Regions from separate parts of the Marinobacter sp. V032 genome, predicted to be linked through region 2. Evidence: predicted binding sites of a transcription regulator. Region 2 holds the regulator's gene; each other region holds the start of a gene.
What was found. Region 2 encodes LexA, which represses DNA repair genes until DNA is damaged. Its sites were predicted from a motif close to CTGTNTNNNNANACAG; they were not measured.
Positions count from the first base shown of each region.

Region 1: the regulator LexA is predicted to act here: its motif matches at 6,900-6,915, upstream of recN (DNA repair protein RecN).
Region 3: the regulator LexA is predicted to act here: its motif matches at 1,837-1,852, upstream of recA (recombinase RecA).

Region 1 is NZ_JBQXYE010000006.1:45,561-55,241, forward strand. It holds gene carB (carbamoyl-phosphate synthase large subunit) at 1-406, opposite strand, end outside; gene carA (glutamine-hydrolyzing carbamoyl-phosphate synthase small subunit) at 487-1,629, opposite strand; gene dapB (4-hydroxy-tetrahydrodipicolinate reductase) at 1,976-2,782, opposite strand; gene dnaJ (molecular chaperone DnaJ) at 2,792-3,922, opposite strand; gene dnaK (molecular chaperone DnaK) at 4,095-6,017, opposite strand; gene grpE (nucleotide exchange factor GrpE) at 6,119-6,751, opposite strand; gene recN (DNA repair protein RecN) at 7,093-8,772, shown strand; gene fur (ferric iron uptake transcriptional regulator) at 9,017-9,427, opposite strand; gene ACUN9X_RS17915 (outer membrane protein assembly factor BamE) at 9,549-9,681, shown strand, end outside.
Region 2 is NZ_JBQXYE010000004.1:83,499-93,179, reverse strand. It holds gene ACUN9X_RS16305 (DUF6231 family protein) at 1-155, shown strand, start outside; gene ACUN9X_RS16300 (glutamine amidotransferase) at 194-904, opposite strand; gene yccX (acylphosphatase) at 1,029-1,301, shown strand; gene lexA (transcriptional repressor LexA) at 1,402-2,010, shown strand; gene ACUN9X_RS16285 (cell division inhibitor SulA) at 2,050-2,589, shown strand; gene ACUN9X_RS16280 (hypothetical protein) at 2,779-3,042, opposite strand; gene ACUN9X_RS16275 (DUF6586 family protein) at 3,101-3,580, opposite strand; gene ACUN9X_RS16270 (DUF1329 domain-containing protein) at 3,890-5,248, shown strand; gene ACUN9X_RS16265 (hypothetical protein) at 5,371-5,691, shown strand; gene ACUN9X_RS16260 (sigma-54 dependent transcriptional regulator) at 5,846-7,285, shown strand; gene ACUN9X_RS16255 (sensor histidine kinase) at 7,614-8,909, shown strand; gene ACUN9X_RS16250 (sigma-54-dependent transcriptional regulator) at 8,923-9,681, shown strand, end outside.
Region 3 is NZ_JBQXYE010000004.1:204,877-214,557, forward strand. It holds gene ACUN9X_RS16785 (flavodoxin family protein) at 9-482, opposite strand; gene recA (recombinase RecA) at 714-1,766, opposite strand; gene ACUN9X_RS16795 (CinA family protein) at 1,942-2,433, opposite strand; gene ACUN9X_RS16800 (transglutaminase family protein) at 2,500-3,399, opposite strand; gene ACUN9X_RS16805 (circularly permuted type 2 ATP-grasp protein) at 3,427-5,901, opposite strand; gene ACUN9X_RS16810 (alpha-E domain-containing protein) at 5,921-6,853, opposite strand; gene ACUN9X_RS16815 (circularly permuted type 2 ATP-grasp protein) at 6,856-8,310, opposite strand; gene mutS (DNA mismatch repair protein MutS) at 8,735-9,681, shown strand, end outside.

The sequences.
Region 1 (9,681 bases), on a different contig from region 2:
TTGCCGAGTCAAAGCGTTCCCGGTCTTCCGCCTTATCGATAGCGTCGGCGTCGGCGCCAATCATTTCCACACCGAACTCAGCGAGAACGCCGTGCTTTTCCAGATCCAGCGCGCAGTTCAACGCGGTCTGACCACCCATTGTCGGCAGCAGTGCATCGGGACGCTCTTTCTCAATTATTTTGGCGACCGTTTTCCAGGTAATCGGCTCAATATAAGTGGCATCCGCCATCGCCGGATCGGTCATGATGGTCGCCGGATTGGAGTTCACCAGAATAACCCGGAACCCTTCCTCACGCAGCGCCTTGCAGGCCTGAGCCCCCGAGTAATCGAACTCACACGCCTGGCCAATCACAATCGGGCCCGCGCCGAGGATCAGGACGCTTTTGATATCTAAACGTTTTGGCATTTCGTCGTAAACCTGTCAGCAGCTTGTTTCAGTCGTCAGCAGTCGCCACGCAAACCGTGGCCCATCGGGAATCCCGAAACTCAGGATTTTCCTGAGGCTGCCCTCTGGTCCATCAATCGGATAAAACCATCAAACAATGGCGCGACATCATGGGGTCCCGGGCTCGCTTCAGGATGACCCTGAAAACTGAAAGCCGGTCGATCTGTGCGGCGAATACCTTGCAAGGTACCGTCGAACAGAGACTTGTGAGTTATTTCGAGCGTATCGGGGAGGCTGTCACCATCAACTGCAAAGCCGTGGTTCTGACTGGTGATCATGACCGTGCCATCGTCCAGATTTTGTACCGGATGATTCGCACCGTGATGACCGTGCCCCATTTTCAGAGTCTTGGCGCCGCTGGCCAGCGCGAGCAGCTGATGACCCAGACAGATACCAAACACCGGCATATCGGTTTCAAGGATTTCCGAAATCGCCTTAATCGCGTAGTCGCATGGCTCCGGATCACCCGGACCATTGGAGAGAAACACCCCGTCAGGCGACATCGCCAGCACTTCGGACGCCGGCGTTTGCGCTGGCACGACAGTGACATCACAGCCACGGGAGGCCAGCATGCGCAGAATATTGAACTTGATACCGTAATCGTAAGCGACAACCTTGTACTTGGGCTGACTCAGCTCACCGTAGCCGTTATCGAGCGTCCAGTCCGTCTGGCTCCAGCGGTAGCTCGTTTTGCTACCCACTTCTATGGCCAGATCCATACCCTTGAGCCCCGGAAAAGCGCGAGCAAGCTCCAGCGCTTTTTCTTCGGTTGCATCCGGGCCGGCGACGATTGCGCCGTTCTGGGAACCTTTCTCTCTCAAAATGCGCGTCAGGCGTCGTGTATCAATACCGGCAATGCCGATCACATTGCTATCACGCAGGTAAGCTTCAAGGGATTGGGTTTTGCGCCAGTTACTGGCCATCAAAGGCAGGTCGCGAATAATCAGGCCTGCAGCCTGAATGCGGTCTGACTCAACATCTTCTTCATTCACACCGGTATTACCGATGTGAGGGTAAGTCAGCGTCACCATCTGACGAGCATAGGAGGGATCTGTCAGAATCTCCTGATACCCTGTCATGGCGGTATTAAAGACGACCTCGCCGCTGGTCTCTCCGTCGGCGCCGATGGCGACCCCTCTAAACAGGCTACCGTCTGCGAGCGCTAGGATTGCTGGTGAAGTCAATGCCGTTTCCTCTTCGTACCGTCGTGGCGTAGCGTTAGCGCCTCTGGAAGCACTAACCGGGAACACAGCCTGACAAATTCAAGTCGCAAAAAAGCGAGAGGGAGTCCAGAACTCCGTCCCGCTTTCGATCTCGACAGCTTTGTCGGCTGCGCGTGGTGCAGTTAAACCGCCTTATTGTAAGAAATATGGCGGACTGTGTCCACGACAAAAGCAGCGAGCAGGCATCAGAGCCACGACCAGACAAGGTGCGATTCACTGGATAAGGCAGCTAACCTTCTGTGAATCCGCACCTCAGGCAAATCACTGTCGCCATACCGGCCGGGCACGACAGTTTTGCCTATGCTTGTCAGGACTTGAGGCCAAGCACATCCTGCATGTCGTAAAGCCCGGAAGGCTTGTCAGCCAACCATTGCGCCGCGCGGGCTGCGCCTTGGGCAAACGTCATTCGGCTGCTGGCCTTATGAGTGATCTCGATACGCTCGCCCATACTGGCGAACAGCACCGTATGATCACCAACAACGTCGCCGGCACGCACAGTCTCAAACCCGATTTCCCGGGTTGAGCGCTCACCGGTGAAACCCTCCCGACCGTAGACCGCGCATTCTTTAAGGTCACGCCCCAGCGCTTCGGCAACCACCTCACCCATCCGCAATGCTGTTCCGGACGGCGCATCCTTCTTATGACGATGATGGGTTTCGATAATTTCAACATCATAGTCGTCACCCAGCACCTGAGCCGCCGTGCGAAGCAGGTTCAGCGCTACGTTGACCCCGACACTCATGTTGGGAGCCAGCACGATCGGCACGCTTTCGGCCAATGCCGCAATCTGGGCCTTATCTTCGTCCGCCAGCCCGGTCGTGCCGATAATGAGTTGCTTGCCGTGCCGCTGACAGAATGCTGCATTTTCAAGCGTGAGCGACGGAAAGGTGAAATCAATCAGCAGATCAAAGTCGTCGACGACATCTCCAAGCTGTGCAGCCATAGCAACACCCAGCTTGCCAACACCCGCAACCTCACCGGCATCAGCGCCGATCAACGAGCTTTCAGGATGCACAATCGCTGCCCCCAATGTCAGCCCCTCGGCGGAATCCACAGCCTCGATCAACACCTTCCCCATACGCCCGGCTGCGCCGGTTATCGCTACACGCGTCATGCGACCTTCCTAGAATTTCATTTCATCGAAAAAACTTTTCACGCCCTCAAACCATGAGGTTTTACGAGGCCCGTGATTGGTTCCATTCTTTCCGTCTAGCGTCTGCTGCAGCTCTTCCAGCAATTCCTTCTGACGCTTGGTCAACTTCACCGGGGTCTCAACAATCACCCGGCACAACAGATCGCCTGCCGGACCACCACGGACAGGGGCAACACCCTTGTTGCGCAGCCGGAACAACTTGCCAGTCTGGGTTTCCGCCGGAATCTTGAGCTTGACGCGACCATCAAGGGTTGGCACTTCAAGCTCTCCGCCCAATGAGGCATCAATGATGCTAATGGGTACTTCACAATATAGATTGCGACCATCGCGAGAAAAGATGGAATGCTCTTTCACGGCAACCTGCACATACAAATCGCCGGATGGCCCGCCATCGATACCCATCTCACCCTCACCGGAAAGACGAATACGATCACCAGTATCAACACCTGGCGGCACTTTGACCGACAGTGTTTTGGCCTGCTCAACCCGACCGTTACCGTGACACTTCTTACAAGGATTCTTGATTACCTTGCCAGCACCGCGACAGGTCGGGCATGCCTGCTGAACGGCAAAGAACCCCTGCTGCATACGGACCTGACCGACACCACCACAGGTGCCACAAGTTTCAGCCTGACTGCCTTTTTCGGCGCCCGAACCATCACAAAGGTCGCACTCGATATGACCCGGCACCTTGATCTGAACAGTCGTGCCTTTTACAGCTTCTTCCAGATCAAGCTCTAGCGTATAGCGAAGGTCGGCCCCGCGATTACTGCGACCGCCACGACCGCCGCCGAAGATGTCACCAAATACATCGCCGAAGATATCAGAGAAACTTCCGCCGCCACCGCCGCCGAAGCCACCCGCACCGCCCTGACCATCGACACCCGCATGGCCGAACTGGTCATAAGCACCACGCTTACTGGCATCCGCCAACACTTCATAGGCCTCGCTGGCCTCCTTGAACTTGTTCTCAGCGTCCTTGTCGTCCGGATTACGATCCGGATGATATTTCATGGCAAGCTTGCGGTACGCGCGCTTTATTTCTTTCTCGTCTGCATCCCGGGATACACCGAGAATCTCGTAATAGTCGCGTTTGGACATGTTCTGACACCCATATTCGACCCATCCGTTACGGACAGACCTGTGACTTCATCGCTAGACACATCAGAACCGCACTGAGGCGGCCCTGCTGCAAATTCGTTCACCTACAAACGCGCAAAACGCGGGCAGCCTCAGCCACCCGCGTTTTACGGTACTCACGAAAACATCGCGATTACCGCTTGTCTTCGTCTTTCACTTCTTCGAACTCGGCATCAACGGCATCGTCACCGCTCTGTGCGCTTTCAGATTGCCCTTCAGCCTGAGCACCTTGCTCGGCCTGATCAGCATGCATCTTCTGCGCGAGCTCAGAAGAGACTTCGGTCAGCTTCTGGGTCTTGGCTTCGATATCGTCTTTGTCCTGACCTTTCAGCGCTTCTTCAAGATCGCTGATTGCCGCTTCGATAGACGTTTTCTCTTCTTCGGTCACCTTGTCGCCAGCTTCGGAAAGCGTCTTGCGAACAGCGTGGACCATACCGTCACCCTGGTTACGGGTCTGAACCAGCTCTTCGAACTTGCGATCTTCCTCAGCGTTAGCTTCGGCATCCTGCACCATCTTCTCGATTTCATCGTCATTCAGACCAGACGATGCCTTGATCACGATGGACTGCTCTTTACCTGTTGCCTTGTCCTTCGCGGACACGTTCAGGATACCGTTGGCATCAATATCGAAGGTGACTTCGATTTGTGGCATGCCACGTGGCGCCGGCGGAATATCAGCCAGATCGAAACGGCCCAGCGACTTATTCTGGGTCGCCTGCTTGCGCTCACCCTGAACAACATGGATGGTCACTGCAGTCTGGTTGTCATCAGCTGTCGAGAACGTCTGCGACTTCTTGGTCGGGATCGTGGTGTTCTTATCGATCAGCGGAGTCGCAACGCCACCCATGGTTTCGATACCCAACGTCAATGGCGTCACGTCCAACAGCAGAACGTCTTTCACATCACCAGACAGTACCGCGGCCTGAATAGCAGCACCCATGGCAACCGCTTCATCCGGGTTAACATCCCGACGAGATTCCTTGCCGAAGAAGTCTTTTACCTTTTCCTGAACCAGTGGCATACGGGTCTGACCACCGACCAGAATCACTTCGTCGATTTCACTGCTATCGCAACCGGAGTCTTTCATCGCGACACGGCAAGGCTCGAGGCTGCGCTGAACCAGATCTTCAACCAGCGACTCAAGTTTGGCGCGCGTCAGCTTGACGTTCATGTGCTTGGGACCGCTGGCATCTGCCGTGATATAAGGCAGGTTAACGTCGGTCTGCTGACTGCTGGAAAGCTCGATTTTGGCCTTCTCGCCCGCTTCTTTCAGACGCTGCATGGCCAGTGAGTCGCCGCGCAGATCGATACCACTGTCTTTCTTGAACTGGTCAGCAAGGAATTCGATGACTTTCATGTCAAAGTCTTCACCGCCCAGGAATGTGTCGCCATTAGTAGCCAACACTTCAAACTGGTGCTCACCGTCAACGTCTGCGATTTCGATGATCGAGATATCGAAAGTACCGCCACCCAGGTCATAAACCGCAACCTTGCGATCGCCGCTCTTCTTGTCGAGGCCATATGCCAGCGCAGCCGCAGTTGGCTCGTTGATAATGCGCTTGACTTCAAGGCCTGCGATCTTGCCGGCATCTTTGGTTGCCTGACGCTGACTGTCGTTAAAGTAAGCCGGGACAGTGATAACCGCTTCGGTTACTTTCTCGCCAAGGTAGTCTTCAGCGGTCTTCTTCATCTTCTTCAGAATTTCCGCAGACACCTGTGGCGGCGCCATCTTCTTGCCTTTTACTTCAACCCATGCGTCGCCGTTATCAGCGCCAACGATCTTGTAAGGCACCATTTTGATGTCTTTCTGCACGACAGCGTCTTCAAACCGACGACCGATCAGGCGCTTGATGGCATACAGGGTATTGTTCGGGTTGGTCACCGCCTGACGCTTGGCAGACTGACCTACCAGAATTTCGCCTTCGTCGGTATAGGCCACGATGGATGGCGTGGTGCGATCGCCTTCAGCACTCTCAATAACCTTGACCTTGTCGCCATCCATAATGGCGACACAAGAGTTTGTGGTTCCCAGGTCGATACCAATAATTTTGCTCATTGATTCACTCCAGTTCTGTATTAGCTTTTCAGCTGATCAATTCTTAAATCGGGCCGGCTTGTTGACCGTTTAAAGCCTATATTGGCTCACATCGGATTTTTTCAAGCCTGCTCGTCAATTTTTGCGCCACCTTCGGGTTTGGCGATCATGACCATGGCAGGGCGCACCAGCCGGTCATTCAGCGTGTAGCCTTTCTGAATACAGGCAACAACGCTATTGGGCTCGGCATCAGGCGCAGGAACCATCGACATGGCTTCGTGCAGCTGCGGGTCAAATGGTTCGCCGACGGGATTCAACTGCTTCACATTGAATTTGCCGAGGCTGGACAGGAACAGCCCGAGGGTCATTTCGGCACCTTCACGAAACGAAGCAACAACGGCATCGCCGGAAGCAGCCTCGGTGCTTTCGACCGCCTTCTCCAGACTGTCAGCAACAGGCAGAAGCTCTTTTACGAACTTCTCCAGTGCAAACTTGCGAGCCTTCTCAACATCCAGTTCCGAGCGACGGCGAACATTCTGCATCTCGGCCTGTACGCGCAACACCTGCTCTTTCTGCTCGGCCAGTTGCTGTTCAAGGGCTTCAACTTCGCTTCCCTCCTGGTCGCTCTTTTCGCCACTGACACCACCCTCAATAACAACGTCGTCATCATCCAGTGCTGTCATCGGCTCAAACTCTTCGCGAGGGTCTCTCAACTCTTCCTCACCATTGTCCTTGCGGGTTTCATCTGCGCTCATCGGTCGCTCCTGATTTCAAATCATCTCTACGGCGGAAAACCGCCTTTGCCAAACAACGTGTCTGGGATATGGGGTCGCATGACGGTGTTTCAACTGCCACCCGAGTATTACTTGCAACCTGTTTTTTTACTGTATATATTCACAGTTACTGTATATTCAAACAGCCAAGAGACGCTGCAAAACGTAGCGAGCGAAGACCAGGCAAAGCGGACATTCGCGAATAAGCGCAGTTTACGTATCGTAAATGAGCATTTCGAACGGATTTCCAACGCCGCATGGCCGAGCGCAGTGGTTTTGCAGCACCCTCGATACATCTTGCGACAGGTAAGCCGGAGCGCCTTATGCTGAACCAACTCATCGTCTCCAACTACGCCATAGCGGAACGCGTTGAACTTCAGTTCCGCCAGGGCATGACAACCCTCACTGGCGAGACAGGCGCGGGCAAATCCATTGTGCTCGACGCCCTCAGCCTTGTGCTGGGCGGGCGCGCTGACGCCGGAGCCGTCAGGCACGGCGCAAAACGCGCCGACATTACCGCGAGCTTTGACGTCAGCCGTATTCCCGAGGCAACCAGTTGGCTTGAAGCCCATGACCTGGACGATGACAGCGAATGCATACTTCGCAGGGTTATCAGCAAAGACGGCCGCTCCCGCGCTTACATTAACGGCCAGCCCTGCCCCCTCGCCGATCTTCGTGAGCTGGGCGGACAGCTGATGGACATTCACAGCCAGCATCAACATCAATCACTGCTACATAAAGAAACCCATCGCAAACTACTTGATGAATTCGCCGACGCCCAGATACTGGCCGAGGAAACCCGACAGGCATGGAAACGGTGGCACCAAACCCAGTTGCGCCTGACAGAACTTCAGAGCAACCACGACGAAAACGAAGCACGACTGCAACTGTTGCGCTATCAGGTTGAGGAGCTTGACAGGCTTGCTCTGACTGACGACGAAATCAGCACACTTGAGCAGGAACAAGCTCACCTGAGCCATGCTGAAGCCGTAATGCAAAGCTGCCATAAGGCGTCACTGCTGTGCAGCGAAGATGAGCCCAGTGCAGCTGCACTCGTGCGCCAAGCCGTACAAATGATCGAGCAGCTTCCGGTTGAGGTGCCACAACTCAACGACACCTTACAAATGCTCACTGATGCCCAGATTCAACTCGATGAAGCCGGTAATAATTTGCGGCATTTCGTCGACGACTACGATGCGGACCCCGCGAAGCTCGAACAGGTAGAGGAACGTCTGAGCCTGATCTACGACCTCGCTCGCAAGCATCGAGTTAATCCGCAGGAATTGACGGCGCTTCACAATCAACTTGCGAAGGAGCTGGAAGCACTCGACGGCGGCGAAGGCAGTCTGGAGAAACTTGAAGCGGATGCGGAACAACTCTCGCTACTCTGGCAGGAGAAAGCGGACGCCCTGACAACCAGACGCGAAGCGGCTGCTACCCAGCTGGACTCCAGAATTGCTGAGGAGCTGGTGCGTCTGAGCATGCCGTCCGTGCAATTTGTCACACGACTGGCCCGCCATGAAAAGTCTGGCCCGTCACCGCTTGGCAACGAGGACATTGAATTTCTGATCAGCGCAAACCCCGGACAACCTGCAAGACCTCTCAGCAAGGTCGCGTCCGGTGGCGAGCTTTCGCGGATCAGTCTTGCGATACAAGTGGTCGTCGCCCAGACGTCCACTATCCCCACCCTGATTTTTGACGAGGTGGATGTGGGCATTGGTGGCGGCACAGCAGAGGTAGTAGGCCGCCTGTTACGGCAACTTGGCGATAACGGCCAGGTGATCTGCGTCACCCACCTTGCACAGGTCGCGGCGCAGGCGCATCAGCACTTGTTTGTCAGTAAATTCAGTGAAAAAGATGCGACTTTCTCGCGCATCGAAACACTAACCGAAGACGGCAGAGTGCGGGAAGTGGCGAGAATGCTGGGCGGTGTCGACATGACAGATCAGACCCTCGCCCATGCTCAGGAAATGTTTCAGAAAGGCCAGGCAACCCACCACTAAGTGAACCAGATTTGATTCCCCTACGCTCAAACCCCGGGCGTTTTTGGAGGCAGCAAACGCTGCCTCTTTTTTTTGCAAACGATTTGCACCAGTGCCGATCGCAACACGCCCTTAGCTGTTTGAGGGCGACACCCATCAGGTAACGCCAGACACCACAAACAAAAACGCCCGCAAGATCAAAAATCCAACGGGCGTCACTATTGACCGGCTTCGCGCCTCGGAGAAGCGTCGAATGGGCCTGCTCTTATTTCTTACTGGGCTTCACATAAAGAATCAGGCTGTGATCGACAATTTCAAAGCCGTGTTCTTCTGCGATCTTGCGCTGGCGCTCTTCGATAACCGGATCGCAAAACTCAATGACTTTGCCGGTATCGGTGCACACCATGTGATCGTGATGATCTTCGCCCGCCATTTCAAAAACGGCATGGCCACCTTCAAAGTTATGACGCAGCACAAGGCCGGCCGCCTCAAATTGAGTCAGTACCCGGTAAACAGTGGCCAGACCAACATCATCACCCGCTTCCAGCAGTTTCTTGTATACATCCTCAGCGCTCAGATGATGCTCTGACGCACTCTCGAGAATGTTGAAAATCTTGACTCGCGGAAGAGTAACCTTGAGACCGACTTTACGTAATTCGGCATTTTCAGATGACATGCTGCTGTTCGCTCTTTGGTGAACTGTCGAGTTCCGTTATGATAGCCATCGCGAAGACGGCTGGCTAACTTTTTACCTGCCGTCTGGCAAGCGTCCCAAAGATAGAGGATTTCACTACCTGATGCAAAAGCTCGCCGCTCTACTCGCCCTTGTCCTGCTTACCGGCTGTGCATTTCCCGGCGTTTACAAAATCAATGTCCAACAGGGCAACATTATAGACGAAGAAGCGCTCGCCCAGCTGACCGAAGGCATGC
Region 2 (9,681 bases):
ATGACATGCTTGCCCTTGGTTTTGAGCGCTATGCCTCGTTTGATGATCAGTCCGCGCTCTACACCTACGATATCGAGACTTATAACCGGGCCCGTGACTGGAATAATCCAAAGCACTGGGCGAATCCCGAAAACTGGGGAAAATACCGCTGGTAGCCTCTGCGTGATCATCCCGTTGGTACGACCCGATACCCCTACTGCGTGGCGACGAGCATCGAAAAACGCCCCAGCAATGAGTGTGCGTCCGGGGTGGCGTCCACCTCGGCAAGTAACTGGGCTGAATCGACATTTTCATTGTTCAGGATGTCGGTGAGGCGCTGAATATAAGCGGTCATGATGCGGGCGCTGAATTCAGGGTGAAACTGCAGGCCCCATGCGCAATCACCGTAACGAAAGGCCTGGTGTGGCTCATGGTCCGAATACGCAAGTAGTTCTGCCCCATCGGGCAATGCCAGAACGGATTGCATATGCGTCAGATTGGCGCTAAACGTGTCCGGCAGGTCGCGTAGCAGGCGGTCATTCTGACAGGCGTCTGTCTTGCGCACCTTCAGTGTGCCGATTTCCCTTCCACCGGGGTGGTAGTCCACTCTGCCGCCGAGGGCGTGTGCCAATAGCTGGTGTCCATAGCAAACACCGAGTACGGGGGTTTCCATTTTGACCTGCGCCTTGAGCCAGGCAGCTGTTTGTTCACTCCACTCGGCGCGGTCCGATACCATGGCCGGCGATCCCGTCACTACAACGCCATCGGGCGATTCGGGCAGCGGATGACCGGCAGTAACATCCACAACGCAGACATCGAGATCCGGTCGTGACAATGCGCTGATGAACCAATCGTCAAAGTCGCCGTGGAGGTCGCGGATTTCAGGGTAGGTTGTACCTGTCTTAACAATACACAGTGATTTCATAAGGAGCCTGCCGGGTGGAAATGACATCTTTTTCAGCAGACATTTAGGACGGTAAGGTGTAACACATAACCTTATAAAGGGGCGTGCCTGCCCGGACATTTTAAGAATTATGGAGGATGGTGCAATGGCAGAACAAACGATCAGGGCTTATATATCAGGCAAAGTGCAAGGTGTGGGTTTTCGTGCTGCGGTAAAAACCGAAGCTGAAAGCCGGGGCATCACGGGCTATGTGAAGAATCTTGCGGATGGCAGGGTCAAGGTGATTGCGAGCGGCGACGAGAGTGGCGTGGAGGGTTTGGTGATGTGGCTCCACAAAGGTCCCGCACAAGCGAAAGTAGAGAATGTGGAAGTTGGCTCAGTGGAGGGTGAAAAGCTGGAAAAATTCGAGATCAGGTAACCGTTTCTGCTGTCAGAAATATCCGGATGCTGCAGGCTTTACACTGGATGAAATACTGTATATAGTCGGTTTTACTGTATAAAAAGACAGGTAAATCGGCATGAAGCTGACAGCAAGACAAGAACAGGTTCTCGAGGTTATCCGGAAGTCTCTGGATGACACAGGCTATCCGCCGACACGTGCAGAAATCGCGCGTGAGTTGGGCTTCAAGTCTGCTAATGCGGCGGAAGAGCATCTTCGTGCGCTGGCTCGCAAAGGGGCTATCGAGATGGTGCCTGGCGCCAGCCGGGGGATTCGTCTGCCTGAAGCAGAAGAAGACCTGGGGCTTCCGATCGTGGGTCAGGTTGCAGCGGGCAGCCCGATTCTCGCCCAGGAACATATCGACGATTACTGCGCACTTCAGCCCGCCTTTTTCTCTCCGTCAGCGGATTACCTGCTTCGTGTTCGCGGTATGAGCATGAAAGATATTGGCATACTGGACGGCGACCTGTTGGCGGTCCACCGCACTCAGGAAGTCCGTAACGGTCAGGTGGTCGTGGCTCGCGTTGGTGAGAACGTGACCGTCAAACGGTACAAGCGTGACGGCGCGAAAGTCTATCTGCTCCCCGAGAACGACGAGTTTGAGCCAATCGAAGTCGATCTGGCTGAAGAGGAGTTGTTCATAGAAGGGTTGGGCGTAGGCGTTATTCGACGTTCGGACATGCACTGAGCCGCAGGCCAGTGACTTTACAAGATTCGGAGGTGTCTCATGGAGCAGCTCAGCTTTCACCAGAATTTATCTCATCCGGCTTTGGCGCTGGCAAATATTCACGTCGAGGCAACTGAACGGCGTGTTGCGCGCCGTGTAGAAAGCCCCATAGCGCTGAATGAAAGTCGTCGGTTTCAGGAGCCTGTTGCCCAGAATGCCAGCGCGCTGCCAGATGAGTCGGCGCAGGGTAATGTGACAGAAATCATCATGCCCGCAGGTCAGGTGGAAAACATGCAGCTGTTGTTGCCCATGCTGACTCAGCTGAATCAGGAACGACGCTGGCTGGCCTGGATCGATCCCCCACAGGCGTTGATGCACAAGTGGCAGCAGATGCATGGGATTGTGGCGGGCGAGCTGCTGGTCTTGCGCTCAAGTGATCAGCATGATGCACTCACGATCGCCGAGCGTGCGCTGGCGGCCGGAACATGTCATGCGGTGGTGATGTGGACGGCAGGCGCGCTGGGCGCACCTGCTTTCAGTAAGCTGCAATCCGCTTCTGCGGTGGGTAACAGCCACGGTGTGGTGTTGCGTCAGCGCTAACGATTGCTTGATTGAAGGCGTTTCGGCAACAGGCACGGCGAAAAGTGATCTGTTGCCTGATGGTGTAGATGTTTTGAGTTGCCTTTTTCTTTTTCAGATTTTAGAAATCGACTGATTAAAGGCCTGCTTCTGGGTCAGGTCAGTATTCCGGCTGATTAAAGCTGCACTGGCGTCAGCCGGTTCGCGAGTTTAGTGCAGGGTGCGCGAGCTGGCAGCAGGGGCGATATCCATCTCGTCTTCTTCCTCCAGATCGATGTCTTGTGCGATGTTCCCAACTGCCTCAATACCGGCGGTCATCATGGCTTTCGCTACAGACAGATCCTTCTTTTCCATCATGTCCCGCGCTTCCTGGGAAAATGAAATCCGAACCAGTGGCGCATCTTCATCATCGGATCGACGTAACGCGAAGTCACCGTCTGGCAGTTCGACAATTTCAAGAATTGAAGTTGACATAATAATGCTTTGTCCCCGAAGGCTCGCGGCCTCCTGAAAAAATGATTTGACTGCGTCTTCACCACTCGGCGTGGCGTTCCACAATACTCTCTATATAGAGTTTCAGCGCTTGGGCTGATGCCTGCAGTGCGTCCAGGCTCCGGTCAGGGCCGGTGTCTGCTGATACCGCAATCAGGTTGTCCTGGGCGGCTGCTTTATGCGACGTCTTTGTTGGCCGCTGCTGGCGTGAGGCCAGTTGCTCAATATGCTGCCACCAGGAGGTGTGATCTCCTGCGAGCCGGCGCAGCTCATCCAGCTCTGCACAGTTGTTGTCGAGCAGAGCTTCAAGCTCGTCCAGTGTTTGTGGCTGGGCGTTGCGCACTTGATAAACGTCGGCAATGAGCCCCAGCAGCGACTTTCTGGCTTCTCCGAGCAGCGCTACTGCGCCCTGAATAACCGACTCCCGGCTTGGCGCATCGGTTTGCCCGGTGGAAAGGCGCAATAAGGATGAGGCGAGATAAATTTTCTGCTTTGCAAAGGACGGCCAGTCTGATGCCATGCGGTGCTTTTCCTCATCGTTGAACTGTTGCCTATTCTATCAGATTGGTTTCCGGGTTTCGCGGCGAACATAGTCGTAGATGAGTGATGGCTGCTGCGGAAAACGGGGACCTGTAAAAGCCTTAACTCTCTGGACTTTAACAACTTCCTACAATTAATAACTTGTCATTCGCATACTAATCAGGCAAATAAGCGTCCTGACAACGAAATTTTCCGGCAACTCTCCGGACGCCAGCGCTGTGTATTCGGATTATTTACCGACAGTGCTTTTGCTCTTGTGACGTCAATGCCGTTTAGAGGACATCTCATCATGCGTAACCGTTTATTAGTTGCGATCACGCTGCTGCCACTGATGTGGCACGCCGGCGCACAGGCAAAAGTTTCCGAAGGGCAGGCCGCTCGTCTGGATACCGATCTGACACCTGTTGGCGCTGTGCGTGCTGGCAATGAAGCAGGGACTATTCCGGCCTGGACCGGCGGGCTATCGACGCCTCCGCCAAGCTATCAGGAAGGTGAGATCGAGACTGATCCGTTCCCTGATGACAAGCCGCTGTTTGTCATCAACAGCCAGAACGTGGATGAGTATAAAGATAATCTGACAGCCGGTCAGATCCAGATGATCAAGCAGTATGCGCCGGAATATGTTTTGCCGGTGTACAAGACCCGCCGCACGGCAGCATACCCTGAGCGGATCTATCAAAGCTCCAAGGACAATGCACGGACTGCAACGCTGCTTGAAAATGGCAACGGTGTGAAAGACGCCATTGCAACCAGCCCGTTCCCCATACCCGAGAACGGTGTGGAAGTGATCTGGAACCACATCCTGCGTTACCGCGGCAATGAGGTGTCATTCCGGTCCGCATTCGCAACGCCGACTACAGATGGCTCATTCGTGCCGGTTTTGACCGAGTACGACTACTTCTTTGCTTACGCAGAGCCGGGCGTGAAGCTGAAGGATATTGATAACAAGATCTTCTACCTGAAGACCCGGATCATGTCGCCGTCCAGCCTGGCGGGCACACTCAACCTGGTTCACGAAACCCTTGACCAGGTCCGCTCTCCGCGTCTTGCATGGCGTTATCAGGCAGGTGAGCGTCGTCTGCGTCGCTCACCGAATCTGGCCTATGGCACTGATTTACCCAACAGCTCCTCGTTGCGCTCGGTAGACCAGAAAGACATGTATAACGGCGCCCCTAACCAGTACGACTGGAAACTGCTGGGTAAGCGCGAAATGTATGTGCCTTATAACGCATACAAGCTGCATGAGCCGTCCGCAACCGCTGACGATATTATCCAGGCTCGCCATATCAACCAGTCACTGACCCGCTACGAACTGCATCGAGTGTGGGTAATAGAGGCCAATCTACGCACCGGTCTGAACCACATCTTCAGTCGACGGGTGTTCTATATCGACGAGGACAGCTGGGCGATCCTGGCATCCGATGAATACGACGATGACGGCAATCTCTGGCGGGTATCAGAGGGCCATAACATCAGCTACTACACCGTACCCACGTTCTGGACCACCATTGAGCTGACATACGATCTGAAGCAGGAACGCTACTATATCGATGGTCTCGATGATGGTCAGGAGCCTTACGATTTCAACCCCGGCTTCCGTGGGAATGAGTTTACGGCTTCTGCAGTACGTCGCTCGGCACGTCGCTAGAGGTATGCAATCCCCCGGATGTTTGTCTGGCATCACGGTAAGTGGATTGACATAAGGTTCGAGGCCCGTCAGGTTTACCTGTCGGGCTTTTTTTCGGGCAATGATTCCTGGGGGTGCAAAACGTGAGTTCTGCTATCGAGGCGCTGGATAGGTTAATTGATGACTACCGTCATGCGTTATCAATCGAAGATTGGGACGGGTTGAATGTGATTACCGAATCGGTGCAGCCTTGTGTCGATGCTGCCGTGGCGGAGGTCCGTGCCGGAGATGTCAGTGCTGATTTGCTGACAGAGCGGTTGCTGGACTTGCGGCGAATCGCGGAAGAGGTGGCCCAGGGTGCCGGTGTCGCGCGCCAGACGGCTGCCGACGGACTGAAAGAAGTGGGCCGCAGTCGCAGTGCGGTCAATGCTTACGCCGATGTCAGCCACCGAAAACCGCGCTAGGGCGCGTCGCTGGATGCCCGGGATCACCTGAAGAGTTTCTTTTTCTGCGTCATAAAATTGACTCTTGTTAATTCTGCGTCTTAAATACGCGTCATAAAACAGACAACGCGCTCTACGCCCAACGCTCTGCCAAGCCTCCGGAGATAGTTACTGCATGTCCGCCAATAACAACAAGATACTGGTGCTCGCCGAAGATCAGAACAGATGTCGTGATCTGACCACGATTCTGGACTTCCTGGGAGAACAGGTCTGGGAAGTCGATCATGCCGCTCTGGATAAAATGACCGAACTGAACGATGTGGCCGCCGTTATTCTTAATGGCAGCGATCCTGATGTAGTGCCTGCGCTTGAGAAGCTCGTCGCGCTGGATCAGGGAATACCCGTGTTGATGATCGGAGACCCCGATTTATCCGATCTGGATGCTGGCATTTCGGGCCATGTGATCGCGCGCATGGACTGGCCTCTGAATTACACCAAGTTTGTTGATTCCCTCTACCGTGCTCAGGTTTTCCGCGATCAGTATGCTCGATCGCAGGAACGTGGCCAGCAGCGGGCTTTGCAGTTGTTCAGAAGCCTGGTGGGCACGAGTCGAAGCGTGCAGCAGGTGCGGCAGTTGATGAGCCAGGTCGCGGATAAAGAGGTGAGTGTGTTGATCACTGGGGAGTCCGGCACAGGCAAGGAAGTGGTCGCTCGCAACCTTCACTATCATTCGCCCCGCCGGGACAAACCGTTCGTGCCGGTCAATTGTGGCGCCATTCCCGGCGAACTGCTGGAGAGTGAGCTTTTCGGGCATGAGAAAGGTGCCTTCACTGGCGCGATTACGGCTCGTGTAGGGCGCTTTGAGTTGGCTGAAGGGGGCACGCTGTTTCTTGACGAGATTGGCGATATGCCGCTTAGCATGCAGGTCAAGATTCTGCGGGTGTTGCAGGAAAAGACCTTCGAGCGGGTGGGCAGCAATCGCACTGTTAACGCTGATGTGCGGGTCATTGCGGCGACACACAAGAACCTGGAGGACATGATCCAGGGAGGAGAGTTCCGGGAAGATCTCTACTACCGCCTGAATGTATTCCCCATCGAAATGCCTGCTTTGCGGGAGCGGGTCGAAGATATTCCGCTTCTCGTACATGAGTTGGTCGCTCGGATGGAGAAGGAAAAGCGTGGATCACTGCGATTGAACTCTGCCGCCATCATGAGTCTTTGCCGTCATGACTGGCCCGGTAATGTGCGGGAGCTGGCTAACCTTGTCGAGCGACTGGCTATCATGCATCCCTACGGTGTTATCGGTGTTCAGGAGCTGCCCAAGAAATTCCGTTATGTGGATGATTTCGACGAAAACCGGCCGGTAGACGATGTTGGCATGCCCGGAGTACCGGGGCTGATAGGGCTGGATGCGCCGGCGTTGCTGCCGGTCAATGGTATCGATCTGAAAGATTATCTCGGAAATCTGGAGAAGCAACTGATCCAGCAGGCTCTGGATGAAGCTGGCGGTGTGGTGGCCCGGGCCGCGGAGAAACTGCGTATCCGCAGAACGACGCTGGTTGAAAAGGTTCGCAAGTATGGTTTACGTGATGATACGGCGGACGAGGGTGTCTGATGCCGCGATCTGCCACTGACGTGACCTGATAAATCAAAACCCGCAAATGCGGGTTTTTTTATGCCTGTCTCATTTTGATGCTGTGGCGGAGGATGTCATGAAGGCTGCTTCGGTGTCATGACGTCACGCCGTCAATTTCCCGTTGTCGACATATCCCTCGCCAGTATTAACCGCCGGTAATCTGTCATGTTGTTCTTTTGGTTCGGGCTAATAAGCTGAAATAACTGAATAAATTAAATATGGCACAGGAATCGCTTATCTGATCTTAAAGCCATCTGTCCAGAGAGCATCGATGGGATAGTCCTGTCGTCACTTTCGGAGGTCAAGCATGAGTCAGTTGCAGTTTACCGTCGAGTCGTCTGTTCGGGAGGAGTTCTCCAATGCAGCGGCCGATGCCAATGAAAAAGTCACCGCCCTGTTTCCGTCGTCACCGGATGACGCGGCGGTGGATTCTGCGCTTGACCTGTTCAATCAGATGTCCCGTCAGATTACTGATTCCTATCGCACGCTTGAGTCTCGCGTAAATCAGCTTTCAGGCGAGTTGACAGCCGAATCCCGTCAGCGCCAGCAGGAGCTCGAAGAGAAAGAGCGTCTGGCTGATCGCCTGACAACGCTGCTCTCAGTCATGCCTGCAGGTGTGGTGGTACTCGACAGCAAAGGCGCGGTCAGCCAATGCAACCCGGCTGCTGTGTCATTGCTGGGGCAGCCGCTGGAAGGTGAGGCCTGGGTTGATGTGATTCGCCGCTGCTTTGCCCCACGCCGGGATGATGGTCACGAAGTGTCATTGCGTGATGGGCGCCGTGTCAGCATTGAAATCCGCTCGATGGAAAACGAGCCGGGGCAGCTGATTTTGCTGACAGACCTTACCGAAACACGCAAGCTTCAGGGCCAACTCGCCCACGCGCAGCGTCTGTCGTCGATGGGCAAGATGGTGGCTTCACTGGCTCACCAGATTCGGACACCCTTGTCCGCAGCCATTTTGTACGGTGGCCATCTGTCACAACCCGATCTTGATGACGAGTTGCGTGCGCGTTGTGTTGATCGCCTGATGTCGCGTTTGACGCATCTTGAGCAGCAAGTGCGTGACATGCTTGTTTTTGCTCGCGGTGAAACCCGGCTGGCAGAGCAGTTGCCGCTCGCAGCCTTGGGGAGCAGCCTTAAATCAGCGGTTGAAGGGCTCACATTGCGCAATGGCAGCCAGATCCATTGGCAGCTTGAAGATGAAGACAGCCGCGCCGCAGTCCTGTGTAACCGCGATGCGCTGGTCGGTGCATGCGTGAACCTTGTGAACAATAGCCTCGAGGCGGGGGCAACGCAGGTCACGATTGCAATGAAGACGGATGAGGTGACACCTGGCGCAGGTGGCCAACCCAATCAGATGATATTGACAGTGACTGATAACGGGCCTGGCTTTGAGCCCGCCCAGCGTGAACAGTTGCTGGAAGCATTCTATACCACCAAATCCCATGGCACCGGGCTGGGGCTGGCCGTCGTTCAGGCTGTTGTGAAAGCCCATCATGGTGAATTTGTGCTTGAATCCGTGGCGTCCGGAGGCGCGCAGGCCTGCCTGCGTCTGCCACTGGCGCCGCTGGATACGGGCACCTACAGAACTGAGCAGCAGTGAGGCGGAGGCAGCTATGGCCAAATCAACCGTATTGATCGTCGAGGATGACCAGGACCTGCGTGAAGCGCTGGTGACCACCCTGGAGCTCGCAAAATTTCAGGTTCGCGAAGCGGATTGTGCTGAGCAGGCGCTTGAGCGACTGGCAGAAGGTGCTGTCGATCTGGTTGTCAGCGACGTCAACATGCCGGGACTTTCCGGTCACCAACTGCTTGCAGAGGTGCAGCGTCTGTATCCGGGGCTGCCGATGATGCTGATCACGGCTTACGGCCAGATCAGCCACGCAGTATCCGCCATGCAGTCCGGTGCAATCGATTATCTGGTCAAGCCTTTTGAGTCACAGGTGCTGGTTGATGCGGTGTCCCGCGTGGTTGGCGGCACAACGCGCAAGAGTGCCGATGAGCCGGTGGCGGAAGATCCTGTCAGCCAGCGCATGTTCCAGCTGGCGCGCAAGGTAGCCGCAGGCGATTCGACCGTGATGATTTCCGGTGAGAGTGGCACCGGTAAAGAGGTGCTGGCGCGTTATATCCATCAACACTCTCCGCGCGCAAATGCACCGTTTATCGCGATTAACTGTGCGGCCATTCCGGAGAACATGCTTGAAGCCATTCTGTTTGGCCACGAGAAAGGCGCTTTCACCGGTGCCCACGCCTCGTCGCCGGGTAAGTTCGAGCAGGCCAACGGTGGCACGATACTGCTTGATGAAATATCAGAAATGGATCCGGGATTGCAGTCAAAGCTGCTGCGGGTGTTGCAGGAGCGCGAAGTGGAGCGT
Region 3 (9,681 bases), 120 kb from region 2:
ACCTCTCGTCAGATCAGGCCCGCATCGAGGCTGGCAGCCAGATATAGCCCCAACTCCTCGCACTGCGTCTCGAATTTTTCCTGATATTCACCACGACAGAGCAAGGGCTCGTGCATCAAACGCCAGCGCAATCCGGTGGTAATGGACTCGATAGCCCGCTGCGTGCCAGTACCGTCATGGCCGGCACGGATATAAAAGGCAAAGGGCAGGCCCTGGGTTTTCTCGAGACACGGATAGTAGCTGCGGTCGAAAAAGTCCTTCAGCGCCCCGCTCATGTAGCCCAAATTTTCCGTGGTACCCAGGATAATGGCATCGCAGGCAAGCACATCGTCCGGCCCTGCATCCAGCGGCGCGAGCACAGTGACATCAACAGTTTCGATCTCGCTGTTGGACGCGCCACGCGCAATGGCGTCTCTGAGAGTGCGCGTATTGGGGGATGGCGCGTGAGCCACGACCAGTAATTTCTTTCGCTGTTCAGCCACTGGCTGCCTCCATGCCTGACATCAACTTTCGTTTACCGCCCCACTCAGTGTAACGCCACCCACTCGCCGGATGCGATCTGGATTGCCTGCCCACCCAATACTTTGGCAATTAGTACCTGTGGCAGCCATTCAAAGCGCGGGCGGCGCCAAAACAAAAAAGCCGACACCATGACGATGTCGGCTTTACACACTGCTATTACGCTAAGTCTCTCAATCCGAACCCGTAACCGGTCAGATCAGCTCGCCATTCGCCTCTTCGCTAACGGCTGCGGGTTCCTTCGCATCTTTAGCTTCCGGCTTCGGCATCGCCTTTTCGCGAATCTTGGTTTCGATTTCCTGGGCAATATCCATGTGCTCTTCCAGGAACTTGCAGGCATTGGCTTTGCCTTGCCCTATCTTGTCGCCGTTATAGCTGTACCAGGCGCCGGCCTTATCGACAAAGCCTTCCTTGACGCCCAGGTCGACCACTTCGGCCATGTGATAAATACCCTTGCCGTACATGATCTGGAACTCCGCTTGGCGGAACGGCGGCGATACCTTGTTTTTAACCACTTTGACGCGAGTCTCATTGCCCACGACCTCGTCGCCTTCTTTCACTGCACCGATGCGGCGAATATCAAGGCGCACCGATGAATAGAACTTCAACGCGTTACCACCGGTGGTGGTTTCCGGCGAACCGAACATAACGCCGATTTTCATACGGATCTGGTTAATGAAAACCATCAGGCAATTAGCATGCTTGACGTTACCGGTCAGCTTACGCAGTGCCTGTGACATCAGACGTGCCTGCAGACCAACGTGGGAGTCGCCCATCTCGCCTTCAATTTCCGCCTTTGGCGTCAACGCTGCAACCGAGTCAACGATGATGACATCAACCGCATTGGAGCGAACCAGCATGTCAGCAATTTCAAGCGCCTGTTCGCCGGTATCCGGTTGAGACACCAGCAGTTCGTCAACATCAACACCCAGCTTTTCAGCATAGACCGGGTCCAGCGCATGCTCGGCGTCCACGAAGGCACAGGTTTTACCGGCTTTCTGAGCTTCGGCAATCACCTGCAGCGTGAGCGTGGTTTTACCAGAGCTTTCTGGCCCGTAGATTTCAACGATCCGCCCGTAAGGCAGGCCGCCAATACCCAGTGCAATATCCAGCCCGAGTGAACCGGTGGAGACAGCCGGCATGGCTTCCCGCGGCTGGTCGCCCATTTTCATGACGGCGCCTTTACCAAACTGGCGTTCGATCTGGCTCAGTGCTGCGCCCAACGCTTTTTTGCGGTTGTCTTCCATTATTGCCAAAGCCTCGTATTGATTTGCCGGAATGCGGTGATATCTTTTCGGACCGACGACTGGTCATGCCCTGTATATTTGAACAGTATTAAAACACAACAGATCTGATGGGCCAAGTGTCGATTTTTCAGGCAGGACTTTTATGGTCTGAATAACGTGCCGGCTCCGGTTCAGACTAAAGAAAGGCACGCACGCCATCCAGGGCATAGAGCACAGCCTGGCGTCGCACGCTGTCCCGATCACCGTTGAAATGCTCAAATACACACTGCGTATCTGCGGGTGTTCGCCCCCAGGCAAACCATACGGTTCCGACCGGCTTGTCCTCGCTTCCCCCCCCTGGACCTGCCACTCCGCTGATGGCCACAGCCACTTGCGCTCCGGTCACCGCCAGAGCACCCGCGACCATTTCACGTACAACCGGTTCGCTGACTGCGCCATGATCTCGCAGGGATTGAGTGCTAACGCCCAGCAACTGCTGCTTGGCCTCGTTGGAATAGCTGACAATCCCGCAGCCTATGTAGTCCGAGCTTCCGGGCAGATCCGTGAGAGCCTTGGCCACCCAGCCGCCGGTGCAGCTTTCGGCTGTGGCGATCATCAATTGCTGACTGCGCAAGGTATCACCCAGCGCTATAGCCGCTTCAAGTAATCGGTCATCGGAATAGGACATGCTGCGCCTCTCATCTCTGTGTCCAACATTGCATCAAAGGCGCTGACATCTTGCAACAGCGAGACTTCAGGAAAGGGGGGCGCCATCCAGCCCCAGCGGCATAACATCGACTTCCACTTTGAGTTGATGCTCCCCGCCGCCGCTCATAAGGCCTTTTAGAGGCACCACATCGGCATAATCCCGACCGAAAGCCACTGTGATATGGCGCTCATCCGGCATCATGTCATTGGTGGGATCAAAATCAATCCAACCCAGCACGGGATCAAATACACTGAACCAGGCGTGGGACGCATCGGCTCCCACAAGACGCGCTTGCCCTGGCGGCGGTAGGGTTTCGAGATATCCGCTGACGTAACGCACCGGCAGTCCGAGCGAGCGCAGGGCGCTGATCGCCAATTGCGCGAAGTCCTGGCAAACGCCGCGTCTTGTTTCAAGCACGGTACGCACCGGTGTTGCCAGTGTGGTAAAGCCCGGTTCGAAGGTAAACTCCTCAAATATGCGATGAGCGAGTCGTCGCGCTGCCTCAAGCACCGGTACACCGGGCTTGAAATCCTGGCGGGCAAACTCTGCCAGTAAAGGATCGCAGGGCGTCATGCGCGTGCCGTGGGAAAACAGGCGGGCATCGAGAGCGGCGTCATAGGTTGATTGTGCCAGGTGCCGGGTCAGGTCGTCCCAGGGCATCGACGACTCCAATGGCCCCGCGACATAACGGCGCATGGCCTCAACCTTGCTGACTACCGTCACCTCTAGTTGGCTGTGGAGCGCACCGATATGGAAGAAGGTCTGCTGATTGCCGAAAAAGTCCCGGCGCTGATACTGGCTGGAGGGTGCCGGGTTGACCTGAAGCCTGCTCGACTCCACCTTCTGGTAGGACATTGTCCGAGGCAGCATGCAGGCCAGGTTGTAGCAGTTAGCCGTATCCTGCTGATAGCGATACTGCGTTCTATGGGTGATCTGATATTTCATATGACCAGGCCCTGCCCTGCTTTACCGCTAAATCGGCCGCGGAATATCGGTGTGATTGAAGTACGCCAGCGTAATCGCCTCTGACAACTGGTTCAGCATGATATGGACATGATGCAGCAGTTCCCCCAACTGAGGTGATGGCTCCCCGCTCTCGCTCATCAAGGCTTCGAGGTCGACCAATTGCAGCAAGGTAACCAGTTCAACCATCAGCCTCTGCTCTGCATTCAGTCGCGGTAGCTTTGAATCCCTGGCGGGCAATTGATTTACCTGTCTTTTCAGCCGCTGGCACTGGTACCCCACCGATCGTGGCGTGCTCTCGTCAAGCAGCAACAGATCAATAATCGCGAGCGGGTGCAACTCGGCACGGTAGCGTCGACGGTAGGTCATCAGCGTGTCCGCCATTCGCAGCACCGCCTCCATGAGAACGCCCGGCGGATTGGTAGATTGCACAAAGACGTTGGTGAGCAGCGATGTCGTCTGTAAGCCACGCTCGATATGTTTGCCAATATCCATGAAGCGCAGGGCCTGTGTGCGGCTCATGGTCTCGTTGTTCAGACCGTAGATTGCGGATTGCAGAAGAATAATCTCATCCAGCGCCCGATCCATCCGTGAGGTCGAGCCTTGCGTGGGGAATTGATTCAATGCGTTTTGCAGTCGCTCCAGCACATACCAGGTATCTTCAGAGAAATACTCCCGCACGGATTGGGCGTTGGTGATCAAGGCCTGGAGCACCGATAGCAGGCCGTCCTTGCGGTTGCGCACAAACAGGCTGCTCAGTTGTTCGGTGAGTTCAGCCGCAGAATTGGTAGGGTGGAACCGACCACCGTTTATTTTGCACGCGAAGGCCACCAACGGTGTCAGGGTGGCCAGCTCGTCCTCTTTCTCGACGGTGCTGGCCAGAGGCAGAGTCGCTCGCATCGCGCGACATGCCAAATTCAGGCGCTCACTGTAACGCCCCATCCAGAACAGATGATCCGCTACCCGACTGGGCAGCAAACCGGCTTTTCGGGATAACCGCACGCTGGTCAATGCGCTATGCAACAGACTGATAGACGCGCCCACATCACTACTCAGCCAGACATCCTTGGCCATAAAACTTGTTTTCAGCCCGAGCTGAAGTTGCAGGGGATATTCGTGACAGCGGGCCAGTCCGCCCGGCATCAGCCGATCGCCCTCCTCGTGCTTCAAAACAAAACTGCGCAAAGTCACGCTGCGCGATTGCAGTTCCCGACTCCGCCATACCGGCACCGTGCTTAACGGCAGTACCTGGCGCGCCAGGTAACGTTGCGGGTCGCTATCTATACGGGCCGAAAGCTCCTGCCGCTGCTGACGACTTGAATTGGCAAATGACAGCCACTGACCGGGCTGTTCAAGATCATGAATGATCATGTCCGAAAGATCTGCCATCACCTGCTGTCGCTGAATGTCGTCTCCACACCAATAGGCGTCCACCGATGGCAGTTTCAGCGACTCACCAAGCACTCGCTGGCATAACCGCTCCATGTAAGGCAGCAAGGCACCACTGTCGATCAGTGCAGCCCCGGGTGGATTGCAACACAGCAGGTTGTCCTGCCGAATGCTTTGAAGTAACCCGGGGCTGCCGGTGATACCCGAATCCAGTTCCAGCGGATCGCTGAGCATGTCCGGCAAATACCGGACCAGCGCGTCCAACGGCTGAAGCCCACTGAGCGTTTTCAGCCACATTCGGCCATCCTTGAACATCAGGTCCTCACCATGGACCAGCGCGAGATTGAGATAATTCGCGAGAAAGGCATGTTCAAAGTACTGGCCGTCCCGGTGATGGCGCGTCAGCAAACCGATCAAGGGCTCACTGCTATAAGGGATGTGCGGCACAAGAGATTTCTGAAGTTCCTGAAAAAACTGCGATAGCTGCTTTTTCTGGAACTGCTGGCTGAGCTCGGGCAATACCTGGTTCAGAGCTATCCTGTTCTCCAGCACGTAGCCCATGCCACCCGGCGCCTGTGAGCAATCGCCATAAGCCGTGAGGCGGCCACTCTCATCGCGCCCCAGATCACACCCCAACAACATCAGCCAGTCGCGGCCTTCAGGTAACAGGTTATGACAAGGGATCAGGTACTCGGCATTGCGGTAAATCAGATCCGCCGGGAGCGTCGCGTCCTTGAGCAACAACTGATCGCCGTAGAGATCGTCCAGCACTGCCGACAGCAACTTGCGGCGCTGGATAAGCCCGGCCTCTACCTGAGCCCACTCTGACGTTTCGATCACCCATGGGATGATGTCCAGTGTCCGGTTTTGCTGCCTTTGGGGGTCAAAGGTAGCACCGTGCTCCCGCAACTGATGCTGAAGATCCGATGTCAGGCTCGCCAGCGCTTCAGGGCCCTGGCCCATAAGCCAGCCAATAATCCGGGACCAGTCAGACCCTTCCGCCCCCGCTGCGATCCATTCGTCGACACCCTTGCTTCGTCGCTGGTACGCCTCAACCAGTGAATCCAGTGTCAGGGGCTGATCATTCGAGTCCATCGAGGAACCTTGTGATTTATCAGGTATCAGGTGCTTTAAACGACTCTTCCGTCAGGGCGGAGTGAAGGTCAATGAACCGCGCCTGTATCTGGTCGATCAGCAGGTGCAACCGCTCTGTCGAAAGCGATGCCAGCGGCTCTGAGTCAACGCCGCCACGCAGTCGGGCTATGGCGGCCAACACACCGTCCGAGCGGGGCAAGCGCTTCACTGCACTTTCAATTTTCTGCAGGCAGAAACAAATCGACCTTGGAAACTCAGGATAGCTCATCAGGAAGTCGATAACGTCAGTTTCTCCCTCTTCCTGCGCAAAATAACGCCGGTAGGGTTCTGTTCCACCGAGGGCATTGAGTAATGATGTCCATTGAAACTGGCGCCGGGAAGAATGGCCTTCGGTAGGTGTCAGCTGTTGCAGAATCAGGGTATCCATAATCCGCGTCGTCATGTCAGCCCGTTCGAGATGGCGACCGATGTTGAATACGCAGAATGCATCATCCCGCAGCATGGTACCGTCCATGACCCCAACGACCATCTGGCAACGCCTCACGACCTCCACCATCAAGCTGTAACGGCGCACCCGGCTGGAGGCCAGTGTGCATTCGGTCTGCATAAACAGGTTGAGAGAGTTGATTTCCTCCCAGAAATCCCGGGGAATCACCTCGCGCACGCAGCGTGCGTTGGTTCTGAGCTGATTGCACGAATTGCGAATGGATGCCGGACTGTCTTCTGCTTCAATCAGGTAATGCATAACCCCCAGCTCGCTTGAGCTGCCTTCCTGAATGAATCCCTGAGGATCTTCGCCCAGCACGTCGATCAGCACCGGCCAGCTGATGCGGGCGTCCTGATGCGAATCAATCAGCATGTGTGTGGTCGCATTAATCAGCCGTGCTGTGCCTTCCATTCGCTCAAGGTAGCGGCCCATCCAATACATGTTTTCTGCGGTTCTTGCCAGCATGATCAGCCCTCCCCCGCCACGATCCAGGTATCTTTACTACCGCCCCCCTGGGAGGAGTTGACCACCAGCGAGCCACGCCGCAATGCAACCCGGCTCAACCCTCCAGTGGTGCAATAAACGCTTTCGCCCTGCAGGATAAACGGCCGCAGATCCAGATGGCGTGGCTCGAGTATCTCGTCACACAAGGTGGGAGCAGTCGAAAGATTAAGTGTCGGTTGCGCAATAAAATTACGGGGATTTTCACGAATTGCAGTGGCGAACTGAGCTCGCTCTTCGTCATTTGCCCGGGGGCCAATAAGAATACCGTAACCGCCGGACTCGTTAGCCGGCTTGACCACCAGCTTGTCGAGATTGGCGAGCACATACTCACGCTGTTTTTCATCCATACACAGATAGGTCGGAACGTTCTCAATCAGCGGCTCTTCGCTCAGGTAGTAACGAATGATATCCGGCACAAATGCGTAGACCGCCTTGTCATCCGCCACACCCGAACCCGGTGCATTGGCAATGGCCACATTTCCGGCCCGCCAGGCACGGATAACGCCGGGAATCCCCAGCGTCGAATCCTTGCGAAAAACCTCCGGATCAATGAATACATCGTCTACCCGCCGGTAGATGACATCGACGCGTTGTGGCCCCTGCAGTGTGCGCATATACACGATGTCGTTATCGACGTAGAGGTCGACATTTTCCACCAGCTGGCAGCCCATCTGCTGCGCCAGAAAGCTGTGTTCGAAATAGGCCGAGTTGTAAATGCCTGGCGTCAGTACCACCACTACCGGCGTGAGGTCCTGGCGTGGCGATAATGAGGCCAGCATCTCCCAGAGCCGTGACGGGTAGTTGTCGACCGGACCAATCGTTGATTCGGCAAACAGTTCGGGGAACACCCGCTTCATGACCGTCCGGTTCTCCAGCATGTAGGAGACACCGGAAGGCACCCGCAGGTTATCCTCTAACACCAGAAACCGCCCTATTTCATCGCGCACCAGATCAGTGCCGCAGATGTGCGCCCAGACGCCGTGCGCCGGTTTGATGCCCTGACAGGGCGCAAGGAAATTCTTCGATTTCAGAACCAGCTCGCCAGGAATAATCTTGTCTTTGATGACTTTCTGGTCGTTGTATAAATCATTGATAAACATATTCAGTGCCTGCAGACGCTGCTTCAGGCCATTGCTGGTTTTCTCCCAGTCCGCTGCGGAAATAACCCGGGGCACCACATCCAGCGGCCAGGCTCGATCAATATTCTGGCTGTCGGAATAGACGGTAAATGATATGCCCATAGCTGCTATCGTCGAATCCAGCTGTGCTTGCCGGCGTACCAGTTCATCAGCGCCATTGTGCGCGATGAACCGCGCGACGGCCGTGGCTTGTGATCGTGCCTGGCAGCCGTCATCCACCAGTTCGTCATAACACCCGGGGTAAGGACGGTAGGCATTGAGTACGATGGGTTCGTTCATAGTGCATTCCCCGCATTGGGATTGATGTGCGCTTTAGCTCCATGAAGGAGTTCGGCAAGGGCGTCGTCTCTGGACATCCAGCAAAGGGGATGCCATCCCCCCCATAACAGCATCCGCCATTCGCGCATCATCACAATCGAAGCAAACGGTGTTTTTCCCGGTAACACCTGCGTTGCGCCAACGCAGGTCGCACCTCGAAACGCTCGGCCTCTTTATTATCAAGCGTAGCTGCTACCCGCTGTTATGCGAGTTCGCTCGCGACAGACCCGTTTCTTTTTGCATGTTGCAGCCCAATCGCCCGTGTTAACATTGGGCGCATTTGACGCGGGCCATATCCCAGCTTTCACAGGCTGCACAGACCTATGCTGACAGTGCCATGCCCCGCACCAACGCACACCCAGCCAGCCCCAGAACCGGAGCGAGAATGACGGAAGTCCTGAAGGACAGAGCCCCCACCGACCTGTCCCAGCACACGCCAATGATGAAGCAGTATCTGAAAATCAAAACCGAGCACATCAATGAAATGGTGTTCTACCGGATGGGTGATTTTTACGAGCTGTTCTATGACGACGCCAAAAAGGCGGCAGAGTTGCTGGACATCACGCTCACCGCACGCGGGCAATCCGGCGGTCAGCCGATTCCTATGGCGGGTGTGCCTTATCATGCGGCGGAAGGTTATATCGCAAGGCTGGTGCGCCAGGGGCAGTCCATCGCCATTTGTGAGCAGATTGGTGACCCGTCAACCAGCAAGGGGCCGGTCGAACGTCAGGTTGTACGCATTGTCACGCCAGGCACACTGAGCGATGAGGCCTTTCTGGAAGACCGCCGCGACAATCTGCTGGTTGCCATTGCCAGTCATCGGGAAGACTTTGGTTTGGCATCGCTCGATATTTCCAGTGGCCGGTTCTGCGTGTCCGAATTCAGCGGCGTCGAATCCTTGCAGGGTGAATTGCAACGCCTGCGCCCTGCTGAAATTCTGATCAGCGAAGATTTTCCGTTCGCAGACATTCTGGAAGGTTTCACCGGTGTACGCCGTCAAGGGCCCTGGTTATTCGAGCGGGACACAGCCCAACGGGTGATCACCCAACAATTGCAGGTTCGCGATCTGACTGGTTTTGGCTGCGAGGATCTGACACAGGCGCTGTCAGCTGCCGGTTGCCTGCTGCAGTACGCACGCGAAACCCAGCGCACGGCACTGCCGCATATCCGTAAACTCTCCCGCGAGCGCCGGGAAGATGCGGTGATTCTGGATGCCGCCAGCCGACGCAATCTCGAAATCGACACCAACCTCACCGGCGGCCAGCAGTACACCCTGGCCTGGGTGATGGATCGCACCGCGACCGCCATGGGTGGCCGCCTGATTCGACGCTG